One region of the Streptomyces sp. NPDC048473 genome, then DNA from elsewhere that is predicted to be linked to it. Evidence: riboswitches for the same ligand, from Rfam matches in the RefSeq annotation. Region 1 holds a riboswitch; each other region holds the start of a gene.
The links. A riboswitch is a leader RNA that binds a small molecule or an ion and turns the genes downstream of it on or off. The one in region 1 is predicted to bind cyclic di-AMP.
Positions count from the first base shown of each region.

Region 2: linked by a shared signal. The riboswitch ahead of ACGFU7_RS25905 (transglycosylase SLT domain-containing protein) and the one ahead of ACGFU7_RS28575 (M23 family metallopeptidase) in region 1 are both predicted to bind cyclic di-AMP.
Region 3: linked by a shared signal. The riboswitch ahead of ACGFU7_RS45240 (peptidoglycan DD-metalloendopeptidase family protein) and the one ahead of ACGFU7_RS28575 (M23 family metallopeptidase) in region 1 are both predicted to bind cyclic di-AMP.
Region 4: linked by a shared signal. The riboswitch ahead of ACGFU7_RS33220 (M23 family metallopeptidase) and the one ahead of ACGFU7_RS28575 (M23 family metallopeptidase) in region 1 are both predicted to bind cyclic di-AMP.

Region 1 covers NZ_JBICXE010000021.1:38,632-46,392, forward strand. Annotated here, with positions in the region: gene ACGFU7_RS28560 (GNAT family N-acetyltransferase) at 1-817, opposite strand, end outside; gene ACGFU7_RS28565 (HPr family phosphocarrier protein) at 990-1,271, shown strand; gene ACGFU7_RS28570 (GntR family transcriptional regulator) at 1,414-2,127, opposite strand; gene ACGFU7_RS28575 (M23 family metallopeptidase) at 2,353-3,159, opposite strand; cyclic di-AMP (ydaO/yuaA leader) riboswitch at 3,173-3,339, opposite strand; gene ACGFU7_RS28580 (M16 family metallopeptidase) at 3,700-5,082, opposite strand; gene ACGFU7_RS28585 (M16 family metallopeptidase) at 5,109-6,491, opposite strand; gene ACGFU7_RS28590 (DNA topoisomerase (ATP-hydrolyzing) subunit A) at 6,762-7,761, shown strand, end outside.
Region 2 covers NZ_JBICXE010000017.1:142,971-150,731, reverse strand. Annotated here, with positions in the region: gene ACGFU7_RS25920 (APC family permease) at 50-1,447, opposite strand; gene ACGFU7_RS25915 (hypothetical protein) at 1,796-2,113, shown strand; gene ACGFU7_RS25910 (DUF2461 family protein) at 2,223-2,873, shown strand; gene ACGFU7_RS25905 (transglycosylase SLT domain-containing protein) at 3,010-3,762, opposite strand; cyclic di-AMP (ydaO/yuaA leader) riboswitch at 3,767-3,952, opposite strand; partial or broken gene ACGFU7_RS25900 (ATP-binding cassette domain-containing protein) at 4,663-5,277, shown strand; partial or broken gene ACGFU7_RS25895 (ATP-binding cassette domain-containing protein) at 5,398-6,139, shown strand; gene ACGFU7_RS25890 (DUF305 domain-containing protein) at 6,408-7,082, opposite strand; gene ACGFU7_RS25885 (hypothetical protein) at 7,184-7,603, opposite strand.
Region 3 covers NZ_JBICXE010000085.1:2,514-10,274, reverse strand. Annotated here, with positions in the region: gene ACGFU7_RS45250 (STM4011 family radical SAM protein) at 1-164, shown strand, start outside; gene ACGFU7_RS45245 (SGNH/GDSL hydrolase family protein) at 245-1,090, opposite strand; gene ACGFU7_RS45240 (peptidoglycan DD-metalloendopeptidase family protein) at 1,280-2,251, opposite strand; cyclic di-AMP (ydaO/yuaA leader) riboswitch at 2,257-2,415, opposite strand; gene ACGFU7_RS45235 (alpha-galactosidase) at 2,708-4,804, opposite strand; gene ACGFU7_RS45230 (tyrosine-protein phosphatase) at 5,031-5,843, shown strand; gene ACGFU7_RS45225 (DUF6126 family protein) at 5,864-6,031, opposite strand; gene ACGFU7_RS45220 (helix-turn-helix domain-containing protein) at 6,065-6,673, opposite strand; gene ACGFU7_RS45215 (aspartate aminotransferase family protein) at 6,758-7,761, opposite strand, start outside.
Region 4 covers NZ_JBICXE010000028.1:22,070-29,830, forward strand. Annotated here, with positions in the region: gene ACGFU7_RS33210 (PrsW family intramembrane metalloprotease) at 1-815, shown strand, start outside; gene ACGFU7_RS33215 (aldo/keto reductase) at 903-1,847, opposite strand; gene ACGFU7_RS33220 (M23 family metallopeptidase) at 2,023-3,216, opposite strand; cyclic di-AMP (ydaO/yuaA leader) riboswitch at 3,228-3,380, opposite strand; gene ACGFU7_RS33225 (PP2C family protein-serine/threonine phosphatase) at 3,754-4,914, opposite strand; tRNA gene ACGFU7_RS33230 (tRNA-Met) at 5,160-5,233, opposite strand; gene ACGFU7_RS33235 (SPFH domain-containing protein) at 5,385-6,584, opposite strand; gene ACGFU7_RS33240 (hypothetical protein) at 6,661-6,882, opposite strand; gene ACGFU7_RS33245 (SHOCT domain-containing protein) at 7,135-7,545, shown strand; gene ACGFU7_RS33250 (FAD-binding oxidoreductase) at 7,728-7,761, shown strand, end outside.

The sequences.
Region 1 (7,761 bases):
TCTCGCCGATGGAACGGTGGGCGGGGACACCGTCGATCGTGCCCTGGTCCGCGGCGAAGGCGCGGTTCACGGCGTACGTACGGCCGGTGAAGCCGGCCCCGAGGAGGTTGCGCAGGACCGTGCGGCCGACCCCACCGGGAGTGCGGCCTGCGCCGATGACGGCGACGGATCCGGGGGCGAGCAGCCGTTGCACGGAGCGCGCCTCGGCCCGCTGCTCACGGCCGCGCTGGACGGCGAGGGACTCGGCAGTCGGTTCGAGGTCCAGGGTGAGATGGACGGAGCCGTCCTCGAAGCTGCGCTGCTGGGTGTACCCGGCGTCCCGGAACACCTTGATCATCTTGTTGTTGGCGGGCAGCACCTCGGCCGCGAAGCGGCGGATGCCGCGCTCGCGGGCGACGGCCGCGATGTGTTCGAGGAGCGCCGAGGCCACACCCCGGCCCTGATGCGCATCCTGGACGAGGAAGGCGACCTCGGCCTCGTCGGCGGGCGCGGAAGCGGCCCGGCCCCGCTCGTCGATCCGGTCGTAGCGGACGGTCGCGATGAACTCGCCGCCGACCGTGACCGCGAGCCCCACCCGGTCGACGTAGTCGTGATGGGTGAAGCGGTGCACGTCCCTGTCGGACAGACGCGGATACGGGGCGAAGAAGCGGTAGTACTTCGACTCGTCGGAGACCTGCTCGTAGAAGCTGACCAGCCGTTCGGCGTCGCCCGTGGTGATGGGCCTGATCCGGGCGGTTCCTCCGTCGCGGAGGACCACGTCCGCTTCCCAGTGGTCGGGGTACGCGTGATGCGGACTCTGCTCCGGCGAGGGCTGCATGCGCAAAGACTACGGCTCCGTCAGCGGTCGCGTAGGTCTTGGCGCCGGGGCAGTCTGAGGGGGCTGATCGGCGGTACAGCACGGGTTGTGGGCGTGCCGCGAGTCGGCCGGAGCATCGCGCACCACATGAGAGACTGGTCTAGACAACCATTGATTCGTGAAGGGCAGAACCATGGCTGAGCGCCGCGTCAACGTCGGTTGGTCCGAGGGCCTGCACGCCCGCCCCGCTTCCATCTTCGTCCGTGCCGCCACGGCTTCCGGCGTCCCCGTGACGATCTCCAAGGCCGACGGCAACCCGGTGAACGCCGCCTCCATGCTCGCGGTGCTCGGTCTCGGAGCGCACGGTGGCGAGGAGATCGTGCTCGCATCCGAGGCCGACGACTCCGAAGCCGCCCTGGACCGTCTGGCGAAGCTGGTTGCCGAAGGGCTGGATGAGCTTCCGGAGACCGTCTGAACCATTTTCTGCGAGAGAGCCGCGGCACCCATATTCGGGGCTGCGGCTTTTTCGCTTTCCTGACCCGGGACGACCGGAGCGAATTCGGGCAGCCCAAAGAAAGCCCTCACAGAGTTACGACTCTTTGTATACGGCGTAATTGTTAATGCCGAACGCCCGTGGTGTTTACGGAATGTTGCGAAGTCCTCACCCGGTCGGCGCGGGAGGCGGCGGGCCGGCGGCCCGGCCTGTCGGTGCGGCGCAGCCGGTGAGCGGCCGCGGCCCGTTCGGCATGCTGGGTGGCCAGCGCCCTGGCCCGTTCCGCGTCACCCCGCACCACCGCGTCCACGATGGCTCCGTGCTCGGCCCAGGAATCCACCGGCCGGGCCGGCTGCTCGACCGTGTACATCCAGGCGATCTTGTGCCGGAGCTGGGTGAGCAGCGCGATCAGCCCTGGACTGCCGGAGGCCTGCGCCAGCGTCTCGTGGAACCAGCCGCCCAGCGAGCGCAGATCCTCCCCCTCGCCCCGCCGGGCCCGCTCCTGGCCGAGTCTGACCAGACCGCGCAACACCTTGAGATGTGCCTCGGTGCGGCGCTGCGCGGCGCGCGCGGCGCCCAGCGGCTCCAGCAGCATCCGGACCTCCAGGAGGTCGGCGGCCTCCTGCTCGGTGGGCTCGGCGACGCAGGCGCCCGCGTGCCGGCGGGTGACCACGAAGCCCTCGGACTCCAGGGTGCGCAGCGCTTCCCGTACCGGGACACGGGAGACCCCGTAACGACGCGCCAGCAACTCCTCGGTGAGCCGGCTGCCGCGTTCGAAGACACCGGAGACGATGTCGTCACGGATCGCCGTGCATACCGAATGCGCCGGAATACGCATGTCCGAACCTCCGCCTTAATCCCCGCGAAACGCGGCCGACCGACGCCTCTTCCGTGACTCTATTGCAATGCGGCCGCATTTCCGATGCCGGGTGTAAATCCATGAATATCTTTTGGCCACAGGACGGTTCGGCGGGCAGGTACTGCGGGCGGGCGCGGGGCCGGGTACGGCGAAGGCCCCGGCGTGCTGCCGGGGCCTTCGGGGGTGCTGCGGGTGGAGCGTCGGTCAGACGTTGACGCCGTGGGCGCGCAGGTACGCGACGGGGTCCATGTCGGAGCCGTACGACGGTGTGGTCCGGGCCTCGAAGTGGAGGTGTGGTCCGGTGGAGTTGCCGGTCGAGCCGGAGAGGCCGATCTGCCGGCCCGCGCCGACGCTCTGGCCGACGGAGACACCGATCGAGGAGAGGTGGCCGTACTGCGTGTACGTGCCGTCCGTCATCCGGAGCACGATGTTGTTGCCGTACGCGCCGCCCCAGCCCGCCTCGACGACCGTACCGGCGCCGACGGCGACGACGGAGCTGCCGGACGCGGCGTGGAAGTCGATGCCCGAGTGGCTGCCGGAGGACCAGAGCGAGCCGCTGGACTTGTAACCGGTGGTGACGTACGAACCGGCGACCGGGAGCTGGAAGGAGCCCAGGCGGGTGCGCTCGGCGGACCGGGCGGCGCGGGCCTTCTCGGCGCGTGCCTCGGCCGCGCGCTTGGCGTCGGCCTTCGCCTCCGCCTTCTTCCTGGCTTCGGCCTTCTTCTTGGCCTCGGCCTTCCGCTGGGCCTCCGCCCTCGCCTTGGCCGCGACATCGGCCTGGTGCTTCTGCGCGTCGGCCTGGGCGTCGATCTGGTCGGCGAGGGCGCCCTCGATGGCGATGACCTGGTTGAGACCGGTGTCGCTGACGGAGGCGTCCGCGGCGAGGGCCGGAGAGGCCATGCCGCCGATGACGCCGGTGGTGGCCAGAGCCGCGACGCCGGCGATCTTCGCGCTCCTGCGCGTCAGACGGTTCGGGGCACGATGCTTCCCGGTGGCACGGGTGAACGCCATGAAGTGGCTGATCCTTTCCTTCCTTCTCGCCTACCGGGTTAGCTGACGGGTTCGGAGCAGGAAGGTCTCCTACGGACGCCCCGGCCTCACCGAGGCTCAGGCATCCGATTCACCCCAGGGACTTCATGGGTCCCCGGCTCCCCAGGCTCGCGCCTGACGGGGACTCGGCGATGGCTGCCCGGTACGTCACGGATGCGGCATACGAGTGACGGACAGCCCAGCCGACGCTAAGCGGGGTCACTTTCATTCACCAAACGGACAGGCCGTTTTGTAGCGCATCCCACAGGGCAGACAGGCAACCTCCCCACCAAAACGGACAAAAAGGAAGACCCCGACGAGATCTGACTCACAGGGGTCTTCCTTCTGTCCCGGTATGCGGACATATGACGGGTCGGTGGACTGGTCAGCGCTGCCGGTGCGGCTGGTGCTCGGTCGAACGTGACAGTCGACCGGTGAACTGTCACACGCGACAGGGCGGCCGGTCGGCCGTCGCCCGCGGCGGGCCGGACGATCGTCCGGCGTCCACGACGGGTACGCCCGTCAGCCGGCGACCACCGACACCTCTCCGACGCCCAGGGCCCGGATCGGCTCCTCGATCTGCGCCGCGTCACCGACAAGGATCGTGACCAGCCGGTCGCCCGGGAAGGCGTTGACCACCGCTGCGGTCGCCTCGACCGTGCCGGTCTCCGCGAGCCGGGCGTACAGCTGTGCCTGGTAGTCGTCCGGGAGGTGCTGCTCGACCTGGTCGGCGAGGGTGCCCGCGACCGAGGCCGCCGTCTCGAACTTCAGCGGTGCGACACCCACGAGGTTCTGCACGGCCGTCTCGCGCTCTTCATCGGTCAGCCCCTCGGCCGCCAGGGTCCGCAGGACCGTCCACAGGTCCTTCAGCGCCGGTCCGGTGGACTCCGTGTCCACCGATCCGCTGATGGCGAGCATCGCGGCACCGGTCGCCCCCGAGGCGGAATCCGGGGCCGACGACCGCAGCACCTGGGCGAAGGCCCGTACGCCGTAGGTGTAGCCCTTCTCCTCGCGCAGCACACGGTCCAGCCGGGAGGTGAGCGTGCCGCCCAGGCAGTACGTGCCCAGCACCTGGGCCGGCCACACGCTGTCGTGCCGGTCGGCGCCGATCCGGCCGATCAGCAGCTGCGTCTGCACCGCGCCCGGACGGTCGACGATCACCACTCGGCCGGTGTCGTCGGCGGTGATCGGCGGGGCGGGACGTGGCTCGGCGGTGTCTCCCGACCAGTCGCCGAGGGTGTCGGCGAGCAGGGCGTCCAGGTCGATGCCGGTGAGGTCACCGACGATCACGGCGGTCGCCGTGGACGGCCGGATGTGAGCGTCGAAGAAGGCACGCACAGCTGCCGAGTCGATCCGCTCCACCGTCTCCTCGGTGCCCTGGCGCGGGCGCGACATCCGCGCCGCGGCCGGGAAGAGCTCCTTGGAGAGCTGCTTGGCGGCGCGCCGGGCCGGGTTGGCCTGCTCGTGCGGGATCTCGTCGAGCCGGTTGCGTACCAGCCGTTCGATCTCGCTGTCGGCGAAGGCGGGCGCCCGCAGCGCCTCGGCGACCAGCGCGAGCGCCTTGGCCAGCCGGGAGGCCGGGACCTCCAGGGAGACCCGGACACCGGGGTGGTCGGCGTGCGCGTCGAGGGTGGCGCCGCAGCGCTCCAGCTCGGCGGCGAACTCCTCGGCGGTGTGCTTGTCGGTGCCCTCGGACAGCGCCCGCGACATGATCGTGGCCACGCCGTCGAGGCCCTCGGGCTCGGCGTCCAGCGGGGCGTCGAGGAAGATCTCGACTGCCACGACCTGCTGGCCGGGGCGGTGGCAGCGCAGCACCGTGAGGCCGTTGGGCAGGGCGCCGCGCTCCGGCGCGGGGAAGGCCCAGGGGCGGGCGACGCCGGGGGCGGGCTGTGGGTGGTACTGCATCGAAACTCCAGTCGCGGCAGCGTCGGTCACTTGTCCGCTCCTTCGTGCGCGTCGGTGTCTTCGGCGTCGTTCTCATCGGTGTCCGCTGCGTCTGCGGGCTCGGCCGATTCGACCGGCTCGTAGACCAGCACCGCCCGGTTGTCGGGGCGCAGCTGGGCCTTGGCGACCGCCTGGACCTCATCCGCGGTGACATCGAGAACCCGCTGTACGGCGGTCAGGGCGAGCTGCGGGTCGCCGAACAGCACGGCGAACCGGCAGAGTTCGTCGGCACGGCCCGCGACCGTACCGAGCCGGTCCAGCCACTCGCGCTCCAACTGGGCCTGCGCACGCTCCATTTCCTCGGGCGTGGGGCCCTCGGCGGCGAACCGGGCAAGCTCCTCGTCGACCGCGGCCTCGATCTGCGGCACCTCGACGCCGCCGGACGTCTTGACGTCCAGCCAGCCCAGCGAGGGCGCACCGGCCAGCCGCAGCAGCCCGAACCCGGCCGCCACGGCCGTACGGTCACGGCGGACCAGGCGGTTGTGCAGCCGCGACGACTCGCCGCCGCCGAGCACGGTCAGCGCGAGGTCTGCCGCGTCACACTCACGGGTGCCGTCGTGCGGCAGCCGGTAGGCGGCCATCAGCGCCCGCGCCGGAACTTCCTCGTTCACCTCTTCGCGCAACTGCTCGCCGATGGTCTCGGGGAGTGTGCCGTCGCGCGGCGGCTGCTTGCCGTCGTGGGACGGGATGGAGCCGAAGTACTTCTCGATCCAGGCGAGGGTCTGCTCGGGGTCGATGTCGCCGACGACCGAGAGCACCGCGTTGTTGGGCGCGTAGTACGTACGGAAGAAGGTGCGCGCGTCCTCAAGAGTCGCGGCATCCAGGTCCGCCATCGAGCCGATCGGCGTGTGGTGGTACGGGTGGCCCTCGGGGTAGGCCAGTGCCGTCAGCTTCTCGAACGCTGTGCCGTAGGGAACGTTGTCGTAGCGCTGGCGGCGCTCGTTCTTGACGACGTCGCGCTGGTTCTCCATGGACTCCTCGTCGAGCGCGGCGAGCAGCGAGCCCATCCGGTCCGCCTCGAGCCAGAGAGCCAGCTCCAGCTGGTGCGTGGGCATGGTCTCGAAGTAGTTGGTGCGCTCGAAGCTGGTGGTCCCGTTGAGCGAACCGCCGGCTCCCTGCACCAGCTCGAAGTGTCCGTTCCCCTTGACCTGGCCGGAGCCCTGGAACATCAGGTGCTCGAAGAGGTGAGCCAGACCGGTGCGTCCCTTGACCTCGTGGCGCGAGCCGACGTCGTACCAGAGGCAGACCGCGGCGACCGGGGTCAGATGGTCCTCGGAGAGCACCACGCGCAGGCCGTTGGCCAGACGGTGCTCGGTCGCTGTCAAGCCGCCGGAGCCGGCCTGGGCTGTGGCCGTGTGACCCATGGGCATGTACGTCCCTTCGATCGCGATACTGGATTTCCTGCGAGACCTGCCACTGTAAGCAAGCGCACAGACACCTGGCGAAGTTCCCATACCGCGGAAGTTCGCGTGAAAGAGGGGCGCATCCCCCGCAAGACGGGTCGTGAAACCACCTCGGCAGGGGTCGGGAACGGCTCTTGGGACGGGTCGAGGTCGGCGATGTCAGTGCGGCGGTCCACAATGGTCCGCGTCAGAACCTGAGGTTGCCCGAACAGAATCCGTGAAGGAGTCGCAGCAGCGATGGCCCGCCGCAGCACGAAGACCCCGCCGCCGGACGACTTCGAGGAGAAGATCCTCGACATCGACGTCGTCGACGAAATGCAGGGCTCCTTCCTTGAGTACGCGTACTCGGTGATCTACTCACGGGCCCTGCCTGACGCCCGTGACGGCATGAAGCCGGTGCACCGCCGCATCGTGTACCAGATGAACGAGATGGGCCTGCGCCCCGACCGCGGCTATGTGAAGTGCGCCCGTGTCGTCGGCGAAGTCATGGGCAAATTGCACCCGCACGGCGATGCGTCGATCTACGACGCGCTGGTCCGTCTGGCGCAGCCGTTCTCCATGCGGCTCCCCCTGGTCGACGGCCACGGCAACTTCGGCTCGCTCGGAAACGACGACCCGCCGGCCGCCATGCGGTACACCGAGTGCCGGATGGCCGACGCGACGTCACTGATGACGGAGTCGATCGACGAGGACACCGTCGATTTCCAGTCGAATTACGACGGCCAGGAGCAGGAGCCGACCGTTCTCCCGGCCGCGTACCCGAACCTCCTGGTCAACGGGTCGTCCGGGATCGCGGTCGGCATGGCTACCAATATGCCGCCGCACAACTTGGGCGAGGTCATCGCCGCCGCCCGCCATCTGATCAAGCATCCGGGCGCGGACCTGGAGACCCTGATGCGGTTCGTCCCCGGTCCCGATCTGCCGACCGGTGGCCGGATCGTGGGCCTGGGCGGTATCAAGGACGCGTACGCCCGCGGACGCGGCACGTTCAAGATCCGTGCGACCGTCGCCGTGGAGAATGTGACGGCGCGCCGCAAGGGTCTGGTCGTCACCGAACTGCCCTTCGCCGTCGGTCCGGAGAAGGTGATCTCCAAGATCAAGGATCTGGTCTCGGCGAAGAAGCTCCAGGGCATCGCGGACGTGAAGGACCTGACCGACCGCGAGCACGGCCTGCGCCTGGTCATCGAGGTGAAGAACGGCTTCGTGCCGGAGGCCGTGCTGGAGCAGCTCTACAAGC
Region 2 (7,761 bases), on a different contig from region 1:
GTCCGGACAGAGTGCGGGACGCGGGTCGCCGTCCCTGGTCATCCAGCGGTCAGGACTGCACGTCCTCCGGAATGCTGACCAGCCAGCGGGTCTCGCGGCGGGGCCGCAGATACAGCGCCCAGTAGAGCGTGGCGACCGCTGTGATCCCGCCGGTCCACAGCAGGTACTCGGTCTCCTGCTGGGTCAGGATGTACGCGAGCACGGCGATGAGCAGCACGGGGATCGCAGGCCACAGCGGCATGCGCCAGGCCGGTGCCTCGCGGTGCGTGCCGCGGCGGCAGAGCAGGGCGGCGACCGCGACCAGCAGGTACATGCCGGTGACGGAGACGCCGGTGACGCCGTACAGGGTGTCGAGGTTGACGAAGCAGAGCGCCGCGCCGGGGATGCCGACGACCAGGGTCGCCACCCACGGGGAGCCGAACCGGCCGAGTCGGGACAGGGCGTTGTTGATCGGCTCGGGCCACGCCTTGTCACGGGCGGAGGCGAACAGGACCCGTGAGTTCTGGATGACCATGACGATGCCCGCGTTGATGATCGCGAGGGCGACGCAGAGGCTGACGAACGTGCCGACGGCCGAGTTGGACCAGGCGGCGACCATGGTGTTGAGATCGCCCGAGGTCAGGGCCGCGAGGTCCGGGGCGCCCAGCGTGATGGCGATGACCGGGACGAGGATGACCGCCGTGGAGATGGCGAGGGTGGCGAGCACGGTGCGGGCCACGTTGCGCCGCGGGTTCTCCAGCTCCTCCGAGAGGTAGACGGCCGTGGAGAAGCCCTGGGTGATGAAGAGCGCGATCGCCAGCCCGGAGACCACCATCATCGCGGTGACCGTGGAGGTCGTGCCGCCCGACGAGGCGACCGATCCGTGCACCAGCGCGGAGGCCCCGCGCTCGGAGTGCGCGAACCCGAGAACGGCGACGACGCCCGCCGCGATCACTTCGAGGACGAGGAAGATCCCGGTGATCCACGCGTTGGCACGCAGGTCCAGGAGACCGGCGAGGGTGGCGAGGACCATGACACCGGCGCCCGCGACGGGAGCCGGAATGTGCACGACGGGAGCGAGGTAGTCGGCCGTCCCCATGGCGATGACCGGCGGCACGATCATCACGACCAGCAGGGAGAGCACGAAGACGAGCCACCCGGCCAGCCGTCCCGCCATGGTCGACACCATGGCGTACTCACCTCCCGCGCTCGGTATGAGGGTGCCCAGCTCCGAGTAACAGAAGGCGACCCCGATACAGAGCAGCGAGCCGATGGCGATGGTGAGGGCGGTGTACGTGCCGAGGCTGGAGAACAGGTCCGGTACGACGACGAAGAGTGTCGAAGCGGGCGTCACGCAGGAGAGCGTGAGCAGTGTTCCGCCCACGACGCCGATGGAACGCTTGAGCTTCTGTGGAGTGGGGCCGGTCGCTGGGGCGAGCGCCTGGGGAGCGCTGAGCGTTTCGGTCATCGTGCGATTCCGATCAACAGGTGCGGTATCTGAGCGCGGGAGCGGTATCGCCTCCAGACGAGGACGTGGTGAGTGGTTTCGTCGCTCCCAGCGCGACATGCAATCCTGACGAGTTCCGCAGGTCAAGAGCTGTTAACCTTCGGAATTCGTTGTTTCGGCGAGCAGATCTGACGATTTGGCGTTAAGAGTGCGTCATTCTCTGGGGATCGGCGGGTGCGGGAACCGCAGCAGGATCCGATGCAAAGTTTCGCCCATTCCAGATTCCGGAAGGGTGCGGGCGTTTCGAGCGCCGCGATGCGCGGATCGCCGCGGGTCGCGCATCCACGGTCTTGATGCCAGCCTGGAGACATGGCTTGGGCGTCATGGACGACTCGCGGTGTGTTCTCCGGGCACGGTGGCGTGCTCACGGACGAGGTCGGCGTCCTGTCCGGAGACCTGACCGTTCACACGACCTGGGCCGATGACACGGCCCAGATCACTGTGCAGTACACGGGTGCGATCGACTGGTTCACCATGTCGGGCAGTCCTGTGCCGTGCTGCTCGGAGGACGACAGCCGGCGCCTTCACGAGGCGGTGGTGGAGTCCGTCCGGGAGGGAGCAGCGGCCACGGTTCCGAGGCCTCCGCTCCAGAAGCCGGAGCAGCCGACGGAGAGCGCCCAGGAGTAAGGGTTACGTCGACGGGGGCGCGCCGGGCACTGCGGTCCGGCGAGCAGGGAACGGCTTCGGAAACGGTGCGCGCCCGCCCTCAATGTCCCGGATCACTAGGATCCCTTGCGTGAGCAGAGCGTTCAGTGGCTGGACAGAGCAAGCATTCGAGCTGCTTCTGCAGTTGGAGGGCATACCTTCGCAAGAAGCGCGTGAGAAGCGCCGAAGGGACCGGGAGCGCCTCGTCCGGCAGCCCATGATCGCGTTGCTGAACGATGTGGCGGACGCGGACCAGGCGTACGAGGACTTCTCCGTCTGGGGGTTCCGCAAGGACCCGTGGTGGTGGCAGCACCAAGTGGCGGTGATCAGGATCGCGCGCAATGTCGAGATCGGTCTGCGCTTCGACCTCGACGGGCTCCGGATCAAGGGGGGCTGGACGTACCCGGACCCCGGGCAGGTCCCGTTGTTCCGTACGGCCGTCGCCGCGCAGGACAGTGGACCCGAGCTGGTGTGTGCCATCGAGGCGTTGGGGGCGCAGGGGTATGAGATCACCGGGGACACCATGAAGCGCATGCCACGCGGTCATGACGCCGGTCATCCCCGTGCCGACCTGCTCCGGTACCGCTCGGTCTCGGCTGCCCGTCCCCTCGGCGGGGACTGCGCACAGCACACGTCGGCGCTGGTCGATGCCGTAGTCGCAGCGGCGGAGGAGCTGGAGCCCTTGCTCTCCTGGCTCGCCGGCCATGTGACCGTTCCCGGCTCCCGCCGACGCGCCACGTAGCGTCGCCTCCGTGTGCCGCCCACGCGGGTGAGCAGCCGAAAGGCGGTCCCGGACCGGCGGGTGTGGTCCCTTCCGAGGGGCCTGTTCGGCCCCTCGCCACCCATCGGTTCTGAACCGCCATCGGCGCTGCTGCGGATCAGTAGGCCCCGAACACGTTGTCGATGGAGCCGTACTTGTCGGCGGCGTAGTTGCACGATGCGGTGATGTTGGCGACCGGGTCGTAGCTGTCCATCGACGTACCGGGCACGTGGTAGGCAAGGAACGTCGGGTCGATGATCTGGAGGAGGCCCTTGGACGGCGTGCCCTTGGCGGCGTTCGAGTCCCAGTTGTTGATGGCCCGGGGGTTGCCGGAGGACTCGCGCATGATGTTGCGGTGGATGCCGTCGTAGCTGCCGGGGATGCCGTTCTGGGCCATGACGGCCAGCGACTCCTTGATCCAGCCGTCCAGGTCGTTCGTGTACGTCGCGGGCTGCGCGGCCGGTGCGGCAGCAGCAGTTGCGGCAGTGGCAGTTGCGGCAGTCTTGGCCTCGGCCTGGGCGCCGATTGTCAGCTTCGTGCCCGGGCGAATCAGTGCGGGGTTGGCGCCGATGGTCTCTCGATTGTCCTCGTACAGCTTCTGCCAGCCACCGCTGAGGGAATATCCCTTTGCGATCTTGGAAAGGGTGTCGCCCGCGATCACGGAATAGATGGTGGGCGCGGCCTTTTCCTTGACGGTGGCGACGGTTGACGCCGCAGCCTTTTCGGCGGTGACAGTCTGTGCCGGTGCGGCCGAGGCAAAGCCGGCGCCGATCAGCGGAAGCACGAGAGCGGCTCCACCCGTGGTCGCGGCTATGAGACCGCGGGTCAGCGAAGTGGACTTACGACGACGGTGGTTACCCGTTGTGGACATAGCGAATTCCTCTCCGTCGCCTACGAGGTGAGCTGTCGGGTTCAGACTGGAGATGTCTGGCCGCAAGCGAATGCGGCTTCACCCCGAGCCGTTCCGGATACCGGACCGGCGGCTTACCTGGGTTCCCCGCTCCTGCCGTACATGAGTGGTCGGATTGCCGGACGGCGGCAGGATTCGGCGTTCCGTCCGGATTGACGGTGACCGTAGGCGAGAAACACCAAAAGGAACAAGCCCCCATTTTTGGATCACAATTCATTTGCAAGATCGAATCATGGAATCGGCAGTAATCCACCTCACACCGTGAAGCCAAATTTCCTTACGCAGAAGGGAACCGGGCCGCGCGTCACGGCATCTTGAGCTCTGAACGTGACTCACGCCACGGAGCGAACAAACGGTGCAATTCGGTCAGCACTCGAAGGTCACAACTCTCCTTAAATGCCTCTTTATTAACCAAGAGATCACTTCTAAATAAATCGCCCATACTGGGACATACCCGTGGGGATCTGGGTGCTTCTCGGGCCGGCCGCACCCGACAGGGCTCCATGACCTCCGGTGTCCGGCGTCCCGGCACGCGGGCCGCTCGTCCCACTCCCCCGCACGGCACCGAGGCTTTGCCTTTCGCCCTCCGGGTCGTTATCGTTTTGAACGGTTCTGTTGTCTCCGATAGAGGTGGACGTTGCGCATCTGAGGTTCGCGATCATCGCGCCGTACGGCTTCAGCCGTACGCCCGTCACGCAGTAGCAGTGTTCTGTCCTGCCCGTGACCCCGCGTGGATGCGACCTCGGTGCATGAGCCGTCCCTCGATCTTCCGGACCGCCGCACCTCCCTTTCGGTTCGGTCGCTGCGTGGTGCTCGCATACGAAGCCCCCATTCACCGCGCTTGCGACTGCGAGGATCACCATGGCGACACCCACCGCCCCCAGCGCCTCTCTCACCTGCTCCGCCCTGTCCTTCCAATGGCCGGACGGCACCACCGTCTTCGACGGACTCTCTCTCAGCATCGGCCGGGGCCGCACCGGGCTCGTCGGCACCAACGGCGCGGGCAAGTCCACACTGCTGCGACTGCTGGCCGGCCAACTGCGCCCCTCCCAGGGCTCGGTGGCCGTCGCCGGCAGCCTCGCCCACCTCCCTCAGAACATCACCCTCGACACGTCACTGCGTGTGGACGAGGCCCTGGGCATCGCCGAGCGGCGCGACGCGCTGCGCGCCATCGAAGCCGGGGATGTGGACGAGAAGCACTTCGAGACGATCGGTGACGACTGGGACGTCGAGGAACGTGCCCTTGCGACACTGGGCTCACTCGGACTCGACAGCGTCGAACTGGACCGCACCATTGGCCAGTTGTCCGGAGGGGAGACGGTCCTGCTGCGCCTGGCCGCACTGCTGCTGGAGCGTCCCGACGTCCTCCTTCTGGACGAGCCGACCAACAACCTCGATGTGTTCGCGCGCCGAAGGCTCTACGAAGCCGTCGACTCCTGGCGCTCGGGTGTCCTGGTCGTGGTCAGCCACGACCTCGAACTGCTGGAGCGCGTGGACCGCATCGCCGAACTGCGCTCCGGATCCGTGAGCTGGTACGGGGGCGGCTGGTCCGCCTACGAAGAAGCCCTGGCCACCGAACAGGAGGCCGCCGGACGGATGTTGCGGGCAGCCGAGGCGGACGTACGCCGGCAGAAACGCGAACTGGAGGAGACCCACGTGAAGCTGGCCCGCCGTCAGCGCCACGGCAGGAAGATGGAGGCCGAGGGCGGGCTCCCGAAAATCCTTGCCGGCCGCCGGAAGCGGTCCGCGCAGGAGTCGGCGGGCAAGCTTCGCGGCGTCCATGAGGAGCGTCTCAATGAGGCGCGCGAACGCCGCGAGGAGGCCGCGGACGCGATCCGTGACGATGCCGAGATCCGCGTGAGCCTTCCCCACACCGCCGTTCCCACCGGCCGCACCGTACTGAGCCTGCACGAGCTGCGCCCCCGGTTCGGCAGGCTGCACGAGGGCAACCTCCATGTGCACGGGCCCGAACGGATCGCGCTCGTCGGACGCAACGGCGCGGGCAAGACGACGCTGCTGCGCACCCTCACCGGCGAGTTGGCTCCGCTGTCCGGCGAGGCCAGGACGTTCGTACCGCTGCGGTTCCTTCCGCAGCGGCTGGATGTGCTGGACGAGGAGCTGAGCGTCGCGGCGAACGTGGCCCGTATGGCTCCCGGGGTCACCGACAACCACATCCGCTCCCAGCTCGCGCGCTTCCTGTTCCAGGGGAAACGCGCGGAGCAGCCGGCGGGCACGCTCTCGGGCGGAGAGCGCTTCCGTGCCGCGCTCGCGGCGACGATGCTCGCCGCACCGGCCCCGCAGCTGCTGATGCTGGACGAGCCGACCAACAACCTCGACATCGCCAGCGTGCGACAGCTGACCAGCGCACTTGAGTCCTACGAAGGTGCGCTGCTGATCGCCAGCCACGACCTGCCGTTCCTCGAGTCGGTCGGCATCACCCGCTGGCTGCTCCTCGCGGAGGAGCTCCGGGACACCACCGCGGAGGAGGTGGGCGACCTGCTCGCAGCACCGGAAGCCGGCTGAGCGGCCGCGTAAGGCCGACCGGATAGACCACGAGAGGGGGTGCGGGCCTTCGGCATGACGAAGGCCCGCACCCCCTGCCAGGGTCAGAGCCTGGAGATGATCTTGTTCATCTGCTCGATCTCGGCGGTCTGAGCCGTGATGACGGCGTCGGCGAGCTTCTTCGCGTCGGCGTTGCTGCCGTTCTTCTGCTCATCCTCGGCCATCGTGACCGCGCCCTCGTGGTGGCCGATCATGAGCTGGGCGAACTTCTTGTCGAAGTCCTTGCCCTTGGCGGCCTCAAGGTCGCTCATGTCCTTGTCGGACATCATCCCGGGCATTCCCGAACCGTCCGATCCATGGTCCATGCCGGGCATGTCACCCATCGAGGGCGAGGCCGAGGGAAGCGGCTTGCCCCACGAAGTCAGCCAGCCCTTCATGGTGTTGATTTCGGGGTCCTGGGCCTTCTCGATCGCGGCGGCCAGCTCCTTGATCTCGGGGTCGGCGGCGCGGCCGTCGGCCAGCTCCGCCATCTCGACGGCCTGCTGGTGGTGCGGGATCATCTGCTGCGCGAACTTCACGTCCGCGTCGTTGAACGCACTGCCGGGAGTGGCCGGCGCGGAGGAGCTACCGGATCCGTGGTCCATGCCGGGCATGGACGAGCCGTCGCCCTTGGATCCGTCGGAGGAGCCGCAGGCCGCCAGCGTCAGAGCGAGTGCGGCGACGGTGCCGACGGCTGCGAGTGTGCGGCGGCGGACAGGGGAAGACAGGGAAGCGGACATCACACGTTCTTTCCAGGTGGATGCGCCACATCGGTGGCGCGCGAAAGGGGCAGGATCATCCGGCCGGTCCGGCGGAATGGCCGGGAACCGGCGGACACCTGTCACGTCCGCGCGATGCACACCTGGAGCAGTAGATCTCTGCCGGCGAACGGCGGACCTCGCCGTGCCGGTCCGCGCACCGCCGTGCGTCTCCGCCCGAGCACCCATACAGCCAGGACCACGAGGCCCAGCGCGATGAGCAGCGGCAGCAGCCGGTCGCGGGCGTGGGTGGATACGCACGACTCGCCGTTCATCCCGGGCATGGCGGCGGCCGCACGGGCGGTGCCGTGCTCCTCCGCCATGGCCGTGTGACCGGCCCCCGTCGTCATGGACATGGGCGGGTCCGAGGTCACGGCCACTCCGCCGTGGCAGCCCTCGGCAGCGCTCGCCGGGGCACCGTGCATGAGGAACAGCCCGCACAGGACGGCACACAGCACGAGCAGCCGGGACACTCCCGGTGTGCGCGTCCGCCTGCGATCCACGGCTGCCTCGAATTCTCGGTCGTACGAGTCCTGCGGTACGAGCCCGACGATACCCCCACAGGGTTTCCCGTCCTGTCGCGCCCCGACCCGTCACACCCAAACACCGTCCGGACACCTTGCTCGGCTACCGTGCCCCCGAATCTCTGCGTACGTACGGA
Region 3 (7,761 bases), on a different contig from region 1:
GCTACCGGCGCGCGCTCGGCCCGCGGGCCTGTCCGCTGGCCGTCTGCGACTGCCACATCGGCTATGTGCATCTGGAGACGCTGCCGCTGTACGACGTCTTCGCGGGCGGTGTGCTGGAGCGGATACCGGCGCCCCCGTTGTCGCCCCTCGCCGGACGGGCCTGAACCTCGGGCCCGTCCGGCGAGCGAGGGCACTACGGCGGCGGACGCCCCCAGGGCCTGTCCGGCGGAATGGCCGGACACCCCTAGAGCGGCAGGAGGTCCGGCCTCTTCGCCTCGACATGGTCGCCGGAGGACTCGCCGCGCAGCCGCCGGCCTATCCACGGGACCAGGTACTCGCGCGCCCAGTGGATGTCGTCGCGCCGTACTTCGAGCGTGCCGCGCTGTGCCTGCGGGGGCCATTCCTGGTCCGGGTCGGCCGGCACATCGATGCCGAGGACCTGGGCGGCGCGCAGCGCGACCCTGGTGTGTCCCTCGGGCGACAGATGGAGCCGGTCGTCGTCCCAGGCGCGCCTGTCCTGAACGGACCGCAGCGACCACAGGTCGAGGACCGGGCAGTCGTAGCGGTCGGCGATGGACCGCACATGGGCGGTGTAGGTGGCGATCTTGCCGCGCAGATGGCGCAGCACGGGAACGCCACGGGTGTCGAAGCCGGTGGTGACCAGGACGGTGCCGACCGATTCGGTCAGCTCGGCGACCGCGCGCTCGAAGCGCTCGGCCACGTCGTCGGGGTCGGTGCCGGGCCTGATGATGTCGTTGCCACCCGCGCAGAAGCTCACCAGGTCGGGTGCGAGCTCCTTGGCGCGCGGCACCTGCTCCTCGACGATCTGGTCGAGGAGGCGTCCGCGTACGGCGAGATTGGCGTACCTGAAATTCCCGTGAGCGGAACCTTCGGTGCTCGTCCCCGCATCGGGGTCCGGGAGCTGGTCCGCGAGAAGTACCGCGAAACGGTCCGCCCAGCCGACGAAGGTTCCGTCCGGGCCGGGGTCGCCGACTCCCTCGGTGAAGCTGTCGCCAATCGCTGCGTACGACCCGATGACGCCATGTCGGTTGATGACGCCACGTTGATTTTTTCTCGAATCGTCTGCCACAAACGCTTATCCTGCACCGCCGAATGTGACCTACGCGACCGTAATAAGGGGTTGACGGGTGGTGAGATAGACCACCCGGTCAGGTTTTGGTAAAGGGGGAATAAGCAGAAGGGGCGGTGCGCCGCCGCGCACCGCCCCTTCTGTGTTGCTCAGGTCATGCTTTGTTGCTCAACTGCCGGGCCGTTCGGCTCAGACGTAGATGCCGTGCGAAGCCAGGTAGGCGATCGGGTCGATGTCCGAGCCGTACGCCGGGCCCGTGCGGACCTCGAAGTGCAGGTGCGGTCCTGTGACGTTGCCGGTGGCGCCGGAGAGGCCGATCTGCTGACCGGTGCTCACGCTCTGGCCCGCGGAGACGGAGATCGAGGACAGGTGGCCGTACTGCGAGTAGTGGCCGTCGGCGTGCTTGATGACGACCTGGTTGCCGTACGCGCCACCCCAGCCGGCGGTGACGACGGTGCCGGAGGTGATGGCCTTCACACTGGTGCCGGTGAAGACGGGGAAGTCGATCCCGGTGTGGCTGCCGCTGGACCAGTTGGAGCCGGAGGCGCGGTATCCGGTGGTGTGGTTGCCGGGGACCGGGTGGGTGTAGCCGGAGCTGTTGCCCTGGTCGGCCGGGGCGGAGGTCTTGGACTCCGTGACCGTCGAGGCCTTGGCCGGGGCGGACTTGGCCGGGGCGGACTTGGCCGGGGCGGACTTCTCCACGACCGACGAGGGCACCGAGGGGGCCTTCGACGGGAGGGCCGCGCCCGTGCCGGCGCCGGTGGGCGCGGAGTCGCCCCACGCCTTGCCGCCGAGCGTCAGCTTCATGCCCGGGAAGATCAGGCTGGGGTCTTCGCCGACGACCTTGCGGTTGTCCTGGTACAGCTTCTGCCAGCCGCCCTTGACCTTGTGCTCGGCGGCGATCTTCGACAGGTAGTCGCCGGAGACGACGGAGTACGTCGTAGTGGCGGCCTGCTTCTGCGCAGCCGGCTTGGCCGGGGCGGCGTGCGTGGCGGCGGAGGCCGACTGCGGGGCGGCGGCAGGGGCGGCCTGCTCCGCGGCGTGGGCACCGGTGGCACCGAGCAGCGGCAGTGCGATGACGGCGCCGCCGGCGCTTGCGGCGGCGACGCCACGGGCGATGGTGCTGGACTTCGTACGACGGTGCTTACCCGATATGGGCATGTGGTGCTTCCTCTCCGGCGCCTACGAGGTGAGCTGTCGGGTTCGGGCTGGAGATGCCCGGCCGCGCTGAGCGCGACTTCACCCCTAGCCGGCCGGATTTCTCCGATCGGCGGCCTACCTGGTTCCCCCGCTCCTGCCACACGATGAGTGGGTGCGAATTCCGGGCGGCGGCAGGATTAGGCGGTCCGTCCGGATTGACGGTGACCGTAAGCGAGTCGGGACGGCGAGAACAAGCCACTGGTTCCGTACCGGAATCCGCGCCCGGAAATCGGCACGGAATTCCGGTCACACTCCGTGGATTAAGGATCTTGACATTCCACGCCGCGCACGGAATACCCAACTGCCCCGCCAGCACACACCGTCACGGATATGATCCCGCTCACGAGTGGGCAACCATCTCCCCTACAAGCAGGGCTTATTGGGTTAAATGCACCCATTACGGACATGTCATGCCCATCATCCGCGTCGGAGTCTCAGCACCCGCGCGTCGAGATCCCCCCGAAGCCCGGTGTGCAGCCCCTGATGCAGCAGTACCGAACCGTGGTGCACCGCCCCCGTGTCCAGGCAGGTGTACGTCGCTGCGGGGTCGAGTCCGCGCAGCCGCAGGGCCGGGGGCCGCTCCCCGTATCTCTGCGCCTCCAGCCACATCAGGACCACGGTCTCCTCCCCGTGGACGTACTGGACCGCGCTGAGTCCGTCGCGCGGGGCGCGCAGCCGGTACAGCGCGCCGAGCTGCACCACCGGCCGGATCGCCTTATAGAGATCCACCCAGGTCCGCGCCTCGGCCAGTTCCTCCTCGCTCCACTCGGCGAGGTCCCCGCCGACCCCGAGCACACCGGCCATCGCGCTCACGAAACGGAAGCGCAGTGAGCTGACCCTGTCGTTGAGCTGGACATTCGGACTGTCGGTGACCCAGGCGGCCATCACCCGGGCCGGATGGATCTGACCGAAGCCCTCCTGGATGGTGAGGCGGTCGAGCGGGTCGGTGTTGTCCGAGGTCCACACCTGGTCCGTGCGGGACAGAATCCCCAGATCGATCCGCCCGCCGCCGCCCGAGCAGGACTCGAAGGCCACGCCGGGGTGCGCGGCCCGGAGCCGGTCGATCAGCGCGTAGAGGGCGTCCACATGCTCGATCCATAGCTTCTGCTGATACTCCTCGCCCGGCCAGCCCGCGTCGGTGAAGGAGCGGTTGAAGTCCCACTTCACATAGTCGACGGATGCACTGGAGAGCAGTGTATCCAGTTGCTCCCAGAGATATTCCTGCACATCGGTGCGGGCCAGATTGAGCACCAGTTGATTGCGGAACTCGGTCCGTGCCCGCCCGGGGAAGTGCTGAACCCAGTCGGGGTGTGCGCGATAGAGATCGCTGTCGGCATTGACCATTTCCGGCTCGACCCAGATACCGAACTGCATGCCGAGTCCATGCACTTCGTCGACGAGTGGCTTGAGCCCACCGGGAAAGCGGTCCGGATTCGGTGTCCAGTCGCCGAGCCCGGCCCGGTCGCTGGTGCGCTGCCCGAACCATGCGTCGTCCACGACGAACAGCTCGACGCCCATCGCGGCGGCGCGCTCGGCGAGGGCGCGCTGCTGCTCCTGCGAGACGTCGAAGCCGGTCGCCTCCCAGGAGTTGTAGAGAACCGGTCGCAGGCTCTGTGCGTCCGGGATCACATGGGCCAGCTGCCAGGCGTGCCAGGCCCGGCTCGCCCCGCCGAACCCCTCCGCGCTCCACAGACCGGCGAAGACGGGTGTGGCGTACGACTCCCCCGGCGCGAGCAGCAGCAGCCCCGAGTCGTCGTAGCCGGCGCCACCGGTGATCTGTACGAGCCCGTCGGGGAGCCGCTGTACGGAGATCCGCCACGATCCGGACCAGCCGAGCGCACAGCCGTACACCTCGCCGCTCTCCTCGGTCGCCGCGCCGTCGGCGTCGAGTGCGACCCATGGCAGGTACTGGTGCCCGGTGTGGCCGCGCCTGCTGGAGATGACGCTCTCGCCGTACGTGAGCTCCGCCCGCGCGAGCTGCGACTCCGCCGCCCAGCGGCCGTGCAGCCGGCTCAGCCGCCAGCCGTCGCGAGCGGGCAGCGCCCAGGCCGCCGCGTCGGCGCGCAGCAGTTCCAGCGGCGGACCGTCCGGCCCGGCGTGGGCGACGGTGGCCCAGCGCTCGATCACATCGGAGTCGTCCCGCATCCGGTAGTGCAGGGTGAGGGCGAGCCGGTGCACGGAGTCGGTGAAGGCGATACGGAGTTCGTCTCCGTCGACCGTGGCGTCGGCGAAGGCCCACTCGGTGCCGCGGACCTGTGGGGTGCGTACCGAGAGGGCCGGGCGGACGAACCGGGGACCGCCCTCCACGGGGTACTCCTCGCGGCCGTCGAGCGGGGACTCGAAGCCCCTGACGGGTGGCTCCGGTGCTGCGGCCAGGGCCTCGGCCGCAGCAAGGGAGATCCGTGGCCCCCAGTGCAGATGGACCAGCTCGTCCCGTCCGGTGACTCGCAGTGCGTAGCTGCTGCTCGCCCCGGTGAGCAGCCAGGTCCGGCCCTTGTCGCCAGTCTCGATCATCGCATCCCCACATTTCAACAGTTCCGCACATCATCGACCAATGCCGGGTGGTCGGGCAACGGTTTTGCGAGGGATTCACCGGACGGATTCACCGCCGGAGCACGGGGGTTCACCGAGGTATCGACAAGCAAAGACCGAGATGATTGCCTGAGGAATCAATGTCGTATCGTCGCGGGAGTGGCCTTGTCGGCGACTCGCGTCGACGCCAGACACCCCAGGAGTCACTGTGACGCAGCAGTTGCCGCAGATCCCGTCGACGGAACCCGAGCTGGCGGGTGTCCGCAACTTCCGTGATGTGGGCGGCCTGCCCACCGTGGACGGCCGGCGGGTGCGGTACGGACGGCTCTTCCGCAGTGGTCATCTCGCGCACGCCACCGCCGAGGACGCCGCCTTCCTGGGCGGTCTCGGTCTGCACACGGTCTTCGACTTCCGCAATGCGGCCGACCACCGGCTCGACGGCCTGGACGTGGAGCTGCAGGGCGTGCGGAATGTGAGCATCCCGCTCTCCGACCCCGCCGACGGCGCCGAGTTCTGGCGGATGGTCCGCGACGGCGATCTCGACCAGCTGCGCTCGATTCTCGCCAACGGCAAGGGAACGAACCGGATGATCGCCTCGTACCGCGCGATCATCCGGGACCGTACCGCCGAGCACAGCCGGGTTCTGCACGCCCTGGCCGAGGACAGCGTTCCCGCGCTGATGCACTGCGCGGCGGGCAAGGACCGGGCCGGTCTGTCGATTGCGGTGTCACTGCTCGCGGTCGGTGTCGAGCGCGACGCCATCGAGGCCGACTACCTGAAGTCCAACGACGCCCACCGCCGCTACAAGGTGCACCGCAGCGACACCTCGGCGGACGGCATGTCGGCCGAGGTGATGGAGCTGCTCAATCCGCTCTTCGGCGCCCACGCCGACTACCTCGCCGCGGCCTTCGCCGCCATCGAGGAGAACTGGGGCAGTACGGACCGGTACTTCTCCGAGGGCCTGAAGCTCGCGCCCGAGACCCGTGAGCGGCTGCGCGACCGGCTCCTCGACGAGGCGTAGCCGGGCTCGCTCGGCGGTGGTCAGCCCTTGCCGGCCACCGCGAAGAGCAGGTACAGGAAGGCCGCGAAGATGTGTCCGGCGATGAGATAGGCGAACAGCCGGATCACCACGCCACGCGGAAACTTCCGCTCCTGGGCTTCGTAGTTCTTCCTGGACCCGAGCGGGTCGAAGTTCTCTGAATCGGACATGACAGACCTCTCTGGTGACCGGATGAACCGGTCTCAGCGACGGTGGATGCCGCTGCCGAGGCACAGCTCGGCGGCGGGGCTCTGCAGCAGGGTGTGGACGAAGAGCAGCTCGGCACCGTCGCGGCCGACGGCCGCGATCCGGTGCGGGGTGAGCGAGTCGAAGTGCGCGCTGTCACCGGGGGCGAGATCGTGCACGGTGTCCCCGAGCGCGACCCGGAGGTGCCCGACGAGCACGTACAGCCACTCCTCGCCGGGATGGACGCGCACGAGATCACTCTGTGCGCCGTACGGAACCCGGACGCGGAGCGCCTGCATCGCCCGGCCGGAGCCGCCGGCCTGCTGATACATCCAGCCGTCGGCCTCGGCCCCCTCGAACCTCCTGCCGCGGATGATCGCCTCACGTTCCGGGGGCGTCTCGCCGAGCAGTTCGGAGACCGTCGTACCGTAGATCCTGGCAAGACCGAGGAGCATCGGCAGCGACGGCTGCCGACGGCCCGTTTCGAGCCGGGAGAGATGGGCGGGCGAGAGCCCGGCCCGCTGAGCGGCGGTCTCCAGGGTGAGACCACGACCGCGGCGCAGATCGCGCAGGCGTGGCGCGACTCCGGGGAGCTCGTCGGCCACCCCTCCGTCTGGAGTGTTCATGTACCCATTGGGCCAGGAGCTTTCCTCGGAGGCAAATTCCTTGCCTCCGAGGCAAACTCGGCAAATTCTGCAGGGCCCGCCGGGTCAGCGGTTGGCGACGGCCTGCTTCACCAGGGTCCTGCCGAAGTCCCACATCAGTCCGCCGCCGCTGTGCGCGTCGTCCATCACCGCGGTGAACGCCGTGACGAACCGGTCGACGTCCGGCTCCCCGATCACCAGCGGCGGAATCAGCTTGATCACTTCCAGATGATCGCCCGAGACCTGGGTGAGGATGCGGTGCTTCTGCAGCAGAGGCACCACCACCATCTGTGCGAAGAGGCCCTTGCGGGCCGCCTGCAGCATGGTCCAGCGGCTGCGCAGCTTCAGTGACGACGGCCGGCCGAACTCGATGCCGATCATCAGCCCGCGCCCGCGCACCTCGTGCAGCAGCTCATAGCGGTCGACCAGTGCTGCCAGGCGCTCGCGCAGCAGATCACCGGTTCGGCGCGCGCCCGCGACCGTCTCCTCGTCCTCCATCACCGCGAGGACCGCGAGCCCGGCCGCCATCGCCTGGGCGTTGGAGCCGAAGCTCGCGGAGTGGACCAGGACCCGGTCCATCGACGAGTAGACGCGTCTGAAGATCCAGTCCTTGCCGAGGGTCGCCCCGACCGGCACATAGCCGCCGGAGAGGGCCTTGGCGACACAGACCAGATCGGGTTCGACACCCTCCTCGTGCTGGTACGCGTAGAAGTCGCCGGTCCTGCCGAGGCCGGTCTGCACCTCGTCGGCGATGAGCAGCGCCTTGTGCTTGTGCAGCAGCTCCTGTGCGTCCCGCAGGAAGCCGGGCGGTGCGGCGTGCACGCCCTTGCCCTGGATCGGCTCGACGACCAGTGCCGCCACGTCGCCGCGTTTCAGCTCACGGCGCAGTGCGCCGAGATCACCGAGCTCGATGGCGGTGTCCGGCAGCAGCGGTGCGAAGCCGTCCCGGAAACCGCTCTCCCCGTTGACCGAGAGCGAGCCGGTCGTCAGCCCGTGGAAGGCGTGCGTGCAGTAGAGGATCCTGGGCCTGCCGGTTGCGTACCGGGCGAACTTCAGGGCGGTCTCGACGG
Region 4 (7,761 bases), on a different contig from region 1:
TGCCGCTGCTGGGTCTCGTCCTCGCCATGGGCATGCACGCCCTGTGGAACGGGTCGGCGTCATTCGGCCCGTACGGTTTCTATGCCGTGTACGGGGTGTTCATGGTTCCGGTCTTCGGCCTGGTCACCTGGCTGGCGATCTGGTCGCGCCGGCGGGAGCTGCGTACGCTCTCCGCCGAGCTGCCCGCCTATGCGGCGGCCGGCTGGCTGACCCCCGCCGAACCGCTCGCCCTCTCCTCGATGCGGGCTCGCGGCATGGCACGCGACGCGGCACGCCGGCGACACGCCATCGCAGCTCGGGAAAGCTGGGGAAGCCCGTACGGACCGGGATACGCGCCAACATACGGACCGGGATACTCGCAGGCATACGGACCGGGATTCGGACCGGGATACGCGCAGGCATACACGCCGGGATTCGGGCCGGGGCATGCGTCGCCGAGGCGCGGGCCATCAGCCCAGGTCAGAGCGCATGCCAAAGCACAGGCCAAGGCCCACGGCAGGGCTGCCGCCCGCGCCGTCGCCGAGTACGAATCGTTCGCGACATCACTGGCCTCGCTGCGCCGGCAGGCCCGCCGCGGGGCGGCGGGCCCGGACTTCGCGGCACGCGAGCTGGAGCTGCTGCACCACCTCTGGCAGCGCAGGGACGTGGCCGCCCCCGCCCTGACATACGCGGCGCAGGCGACGGGCCGCTTGCGCCCCCACCGCCTGCCGACGGCCCCGTACACGTACCCGAACCCGTTCCCGCAGCACACACAGCACGACGGCTACGGCTACAACCCGTATCTGCACCCGCACCGGCCGCCGCCACCGCAGTAGGGCCGTTCGTGGGCGATGCCCCGCCCCAAACGCACGAACGCCCCAAGAGCGCTGCGCTCCAGAGGCGTTCGCAAACAGCGGTCCTCGTCAGGCGGATGCCTCGGTGAGGTCAGCCAGTTCCTGCTCGGTCAGCGTGAGGTCGGCGACGGCCACCAGTGCGGGCAGCTGCTCGACCGTACGGGCCGAGGCGATCGGCGCGGCGACGGTCGGCCGGGACGCGAGCCACGCAAGCGCGACGGTCGCGATCTCCGCGTCGTGCTCCTGGGCGACCTTGTCGAGCGCGGCCAGGACCTTCTGTCCCCGCTCCGACTCCAGGTACTGACCGGCCTTCTCGGCCCGCGCGCTCTCCACCGAAGCACCCGGACGGTACTTGCCGGTGAGGAAGCCGGAGGCCAGGGCGAAGTACGGGACGGCGGCGAGCCCGGCCCGACCGGCCGTGTCCTGGAGCTCGCCCTCGTACGTGTCGCGGGAGACCAGGTTGTAGTGCGGCTGCAGGGCGACGTAACGGGCCAGCCCCTCGCGCTCCGAGAAGTCCAGGGACGCCTGGAGCCGCTCGGGGCTGATGTTGGAGGCGCCGATCTCCCGGACCTTGCCCTCCTTCACCAGCTGGTCGAGGGCGGTGATGATCTCCTCGACCGGGACGGTCTCGTCGTCGAAGTGCGTGTAGTACAGGTCGATGTGGTCGGTGCCGAGCCGGCGCAGCGACTCCTCGGCCGCGGCCTTGATGTTCGCGGCGGAGAGCCCCTTGTACGAGGGGTGGGCGCCGACCTTGGTCGCGACGACGATGTCGGAACGGTTGGAGCGTGCCGCGAGCCACTTGCCGATGACGGTCTCCGACTCGCCGCCCTCGTTGCCCGGGATCCAGGCGGAGTAGGCGTCGGCGGTGTCGACGAAGTTGCCGCCCGCCGCGGCGTAAGCGTCCAGCACGGCGAACGACTGCGCCTCGTCGGCGGTCCAGCCGAAGACGTTGCAGCCGAGGGCGAGCGGGAAGACCTGAAGGTCGGAAGAGCCCAGCTTACGGAGAGAAGTCATATCTGGATCAACGGATTCCGGCGGGCCCGCTATTCCGTGTGGATCAACGAGCTCCAGCGGGTCCGCTGTCCGACAGACCGGCAGCCCTGACGTCGGGGGGTGAGCGTCAGGACTGCCGGGGTTCAACGGCCGGCGAACCGGCTCGGATCACGAGGGCCGGGAGGCGGCCGGCGGATCAGGGGTTGAGGCCCTTGTCGCGCAGCCAGGCCATCGGGTCGATGCCCGTACCGTCGGGGGTGTGGACCTCCAGGTGGAGGTGCGGGCCCGTGACGTTGCCGGTCGCACCGACCCGGCCGATGGTCTCACCGGTGGTGACCTTCTGGCCGACGCTGACGTCGATCGAGGACTGGTGGCAGAACCACAGCTCCGAACCGTCCTCGAGCTCCAGCACCGTGCGGTAGCCGTACGAACCGGACCAGCCCGCCGACTTGATGGTGCCGCCGTGTATGGCCTTGATCGGGGTGCCGGTAGGCGCCGCGAAGTCGAGGCCGGTGTGGTAGCCGGAGGACCACATCGAGCCGGCTTCGCCGAAGGTCGAGGTGATCGTGTACGAGGAGGTCGGGATGGCGTAGCTGGCGGCGAGCTTGGCGAGCCGCAGGGCCTCGGCCTTCGCCTTGTCCTCCTCCTCCGCCTTCTTCTTCTCGGCGGCGGCCTTGGCCTCGGCCGCGTCCTGCTGCTTCTTGGCCTCGGCGGCGGCCTTCTCCGCGGCCGCCTTCTCCTGGGCCGCCTTGGCCTCGGCGTCGGCGGCGTCCTGCTGCTGCTCGGCCTGCTGGAGGATGCGGGCGCGGAGTGCCTCGCCCGCGTCCGTCGTGCCCTGCTCGGCCTCGGCGGTGGTGAGGCCGGCGGTGGTGAGCGGGGCGGCAGCGGCAGCGGCCTCGACCTTGTCGGCTTCGGACTCGCCGGAGAACAGGGAGCCCACGCCGGGAAGGGACTTGGCGTCGGGAAGGTTGTCCGCGATGGAGTCGGGAAGGGAGATGGAGACCGGCGGCTTGCTCTGCGCGGTGGCCATGCCACCCGCGCCGACCGCCGCGATGACGCCGACCCCGAGCACCGTGGAGCTACGGGCAAGTCCGTTGCGCTGCTTGGCGACGCGGTGCTTGCCGCGTACGGGGCGGACGGACTCCTCGGTGGGGTTCCACTCGTCCCAGCTTCTGTCGGGCTCACCGTTGCCGTCGGCGCGGAATTCGCTGCCGAACTCACCGGCGAAGTCGCCGCCCGGCTCGGTGCCGTAATCGGCGCCGAGCGCCGTTCCCGTCCCGGCGGTTCCGTAGTCGCTTCCGTAGTCGGAGCCGAAGTCAGCGCCGAAGTCGGAGCTGAACTCGGGGTTGAACCGAGAGGGGGCCTCGGGGGCAGGCTTGTTGGACGCCACGGGGGCGCACTCCTTTCCTTCCTTCTCGCCTACCGGGTTAGCTGACGGGTTCGGAGCAGGAAGGTCTCCTACGGGCCCCTCTGTCTCTCACGAGACACAGGTGTCCGATTCACCCCATGTAGGTGGTTCCCCGGTTCCCTTGCGGAATTCGGCGCTCGCGCACGGTGCCGCCACTGACGACGGCTGGGACGACCGCGCTGCGTTATCGAACGTTAATAGACACACGGGCCTGATTCCAAGCTGTTCCCACTGATCGTTCACGTCTTTGGCCTGGACTTTACGGGACAGAACCGGCTGCAATCGGACGAGTTGATCGACCCTCAGCCATTACCCGGTTTCTGACGTTGCGTCAAATGTTATGCGGAGCGGCGCCTTTCAGTTACGTACGGTGGCATCCCGCGATCGAGGCCGCCGTCCGGACCGCACGAAGCACCCGGCCACGCACGAGTCATCCGACCCGCACGAAGCACCCGACCCGCACGAGTCATCCGCCCCGAACAATTCATCCGGGCCGCGCGAAGCGCCCCACCCCACCCGTCACGCCTCTTCCAGGGTCACGATCCTCACGGTCCTGCGCCGGTCCGGCTGTCCCTCCGCGGGACGTACGACCGCGAGCAGCGCCATGTCGTCGGTCGTCTCGCCACCCGTGTGCAGCCGTACGTCATCGGTCAGCGCGGACAGCAGTTCCTCGGGCCCCGGAAAGATCCGCCCGCGCAGCCGGGCCGCCGGGTCGTAGAAGACCCCCTCGGCGTTCCGTGCCTCGGAGAGACCGTCGGTGTAGAGCAGCAGGGTCGTCCCCGCCGGCAGGTCCCACTCGTCCGCCCGGTCGGGCCACGCCCCCAGGTCCATCCCGAGCGGCAACGCCGGCACCGTGGGCCCCAGCACATCCAGCCCCCCGTCCGGGTGCAGCAGGATCGGCTCGGGGTGACCACGGTTGACGATCCGCACCAGGGACAACCCGGCCGGGATCTCGGCCAGCACGGCGGTGATGAAGCCCTCGACCGCATCCAGCCCGCCCCGCGCCCCCTCCCGCGCCAGCGCCCGCTCCAGCCGCTGTGCCACACCCTCCAGCGAACGCTCCTGCTCGGCCGCCTCGCGGAACGCCCCGATGATCACCGCCACCGACTCCACGGCATCGAGGCCCTTCCCGCGTACGTCCCCGACCACCAGCCGCACTCCGTGCGGGGTGTCCGTCACGGCGAACAGGTCGCCGCCGACGAACTCGTCCGCCTGCGCCGCCTCGTACCGCGCCGCCACATGCAGCCCGCCGATCCGGTCGGACGGCTTCGGCAGCACCGCCCGCATGGCGGTCTCCGCGATGACCCGCGCGGAGGCCAGCTGCTCATTGCCGCGCCGCACGACCGTGTTGATCACGACCGCGAGGACCGAGACGGTGGCCAGGGTGAGCAGCTCGATCAACGGCACGACCAACGGCAACGGGTTGCTGTACAGCCGCAGCACGGTGACGGCCAGCATCGAGGCGATGCCGGTACTGATGGTGCTGGACAGCGAGAAGAACGGCGCGGCGATCAGCGGCGCCGCCACGAACAGCGGAATGGCGGTGAAGACCGGCGGGGTGAAGAGATCGAACACCAGCCCGCCGAGGATCATCAGGGCGGGCAGCGCGCGGACGAACCGCCGGGAAGGGGCGCTGCCACCCCCGGCATGTCTGCCGCGCCGCTTCAGCCGCTTCCACACCTGTGGTCTCCTGCCCGGTACGCGCGCGGCTGCGGACGGTACCGCGCCCCACCCCCAGGCTCGCCGGAGCGGAGCCGTGCGGCGACTCCTCGTCGGCCAATGGGGGTACGTGCGTGGTACAGCTCACACACCGCCCGGACCTGCTCCTTCGTGGGCCCGCAGGCCGGCCGTCCCACGTCCCGGAACGCGACGCGGAAATGAATCAGGCCCGGCACGCTGCATGCGTGCCGGGCCTGATTATTCAGTAGCGGGGACAGGATTTGAACCTGCGACCTCTGGGTTATGAGCCCAGCGAGCTACCGAGCTGCTCCACCCCGCGTCGGTAAACACAACTCTACGGCATGTCCGGCGCGCTCATGACCACTCGGCGAATCATGGCCACTCGGCGCCCGGTCCGGGCGCCCGGCGCGGTGAGGAGAACAGCGTGGTGACGACGAACAGGCGTGGCCCCCGCCCTCTCCCCCTCCCCCTCAGTTCGTCTCGGTGATACGAGGAGTGGCCTTCCCGTCGACCGCCGGCGGCTTCATCGGGTTCGCGCCGCGCTGCAGCGAGTGGAGGATCGCCAGCCCCTGGCTGACCACGCCCGCCGCCATCTCATTGACACCATTGGTGCCGTTGAGGACGGTGAGGTCGGCCCCCGCCATACCGCGGGCGGCTGCGTCGGCCAGGGCGGGCAGGTTCTCCACGATGCGGTTGGCCGCGATGAGCTCCTGGTTGCCGTCACGCAGCGAGGTGGCACGCACGCTGTTGGCGTCGGCCTGTGCCTGGGCGAGGGTGCGTTCGGTGTACGCGCTGCCGTCGGCCTCGAACTTCGCCCGGTCTCGGGCCGCTTCCGCGAGAGTGCGCTGGCGGTACGCCTCGGCATCTGCCGGACGCCGGACCTCCGCTTCGAGCCGTTGCGCGGCGAGAGCGGCCTGCCTCTCGGCCAGCGCCGTCTGCTCCTCGATGACCTCCTGCGAGGCCCTGGCCTGGGCGAGCGGCCCGGCCTGCGCGGCGCGGGCGTTGTACTGCTCGGTCTCGGCGAGGAAACCGGCCCGCTTGATCGCGGTGTCACGTTCGTACTCCGCCTTGAGCGCAGCGGCCTGCTGCTCGCGCTGGCTGGCTTCCTGGTCGGCCTTGGCCTCGGCGATCCGGGCCTGACTGGCGACCGCGGCGGCGTGCGGGGCGGCGAGGTTGTTGATGTAGCCGGTGGCGTCGTCGATCTCCTGGATCTGGAGGGCGTCCACGACGATCCCGAGCTTCTCCATCTCGCCGTGGCTGCCCGCGATGACCTCCTGAGAGACCCGGTTGCGCTCGCGGATGATCTGCTCCACGGTCAGTCCGCCGACGATGGAACGCAGGTGACCTGCGAAGATCCTGCCGGCGAGCTCCTCCATCTGCTCCTGCTCGGTCAGGAAGCGGCGAGCCGCGTTGGCGATGGACACCGCGTCGTCGCCGACCTTGAAGACGGCGACGGCCCGGACGTTGAGGCGGATGCCCTGCTGCGTCACGCAGTCTTCGGTGATCTCCGCCTCGCGCAGCGCCAAGGAGAGCATGCGCGCCTTCTGCTTCACCGGGAGCACGAAACTGCCGTGGCCGGTGACGATCCGGAACTGGGTGTCCAGCGTCTGCCCCTTGGAACCGGATATGAGCATCGCCTCGTTGGGGGCGGGAACGTGCCAGAAGAACATCTGAAGACTCCTGCCGTACGTGACTGCTCGACGCAAGTACGTCACTTGTACGTCGCTTGTACGTTGCTGCTTCGACTCAGGACGGCAGGCGTTCCACGATCACGCCACGTGCCGAGACCGAGTCGACGACAACGACGCGTACGTCCCTGTCGATCGACGTCGCCGACCATGCGGTGTAGGCCTCCGACCCACCCCGTACGGCCACCAGCACTTCGCCCGGACCATCGACCGGAATCGGCACGGTGACGCGGCCCATCGCCCCGATCGGGCTCCGGGCGGACTCATCTGCCGTGTGCATGCGCCCTCGCGGGCGTCCCTGCGTACGCCTTCTCGAACCGCCGCTCACGCCGCTTCATGAACACGAGGCGACCCCGCCTCCTGGAGGCCCGAGCCTCCCTCGACACTTCCACGGTACTCCGCACCTGCCCCGGAGGATCGCCCCACAGGGCGGCCCCGAACGACAACGAGCGAGGGCAATTATGTGGTGATATGACTGATTTATCATTCAGCCAGTCGACGCGATGAACTCGCGGTGATCGGGGAGCCGACAGTGGACAATTACCCTCTGCTCAACCTCTTCTGGACCATGCTCTGGTTCTTCCTCTGGATCATGTGGCTGTTCCTGCTCTTCAAGGTCATCGGGGACATCTTCCGCAGCGACGACCTCGGCGGCTGGGGCAAGGCCGGCTGGCTGATCGTGACTCTGCTGCTGCCGTACATCGGCGTCCTCGTGTATGTGATCGTGCGCGGCAAATCCATGGGGAAGCGGGACGTCAAGGACGCGCAGGATCGTGATGCGGCCTTCAAGGCGTACGTACGGGAAGCCGCCGGCACCTCCGACGCGAACGGCCCGAAGAAGGGCGGGCACGTCGAGGACCTGGCGAAGCTCGCCGAGCTGAAGGACAAGGGCGCCATCACGGACGAGGAGTACCAGCGGGCGAAGACGAAGCTCCTCGTCTGAGCGCACCCCCATATGCATGACGTATCCGTGACGCGTATGTCTCTCCCCACCCGGTCCGGCGAACTGGCACGGCTCCCGGACCGCGGGGAGGCTTGAGACATCAGCCCACGGTGGCCGTTCCCGCCAGGGGAGGCCCGGCGGGGTGCGGTCCCCATCTCGGCGAGCAGGGAGATGGCCAGACCATGTACGGCGCCACGCTCGAAACCCTGGACGCGA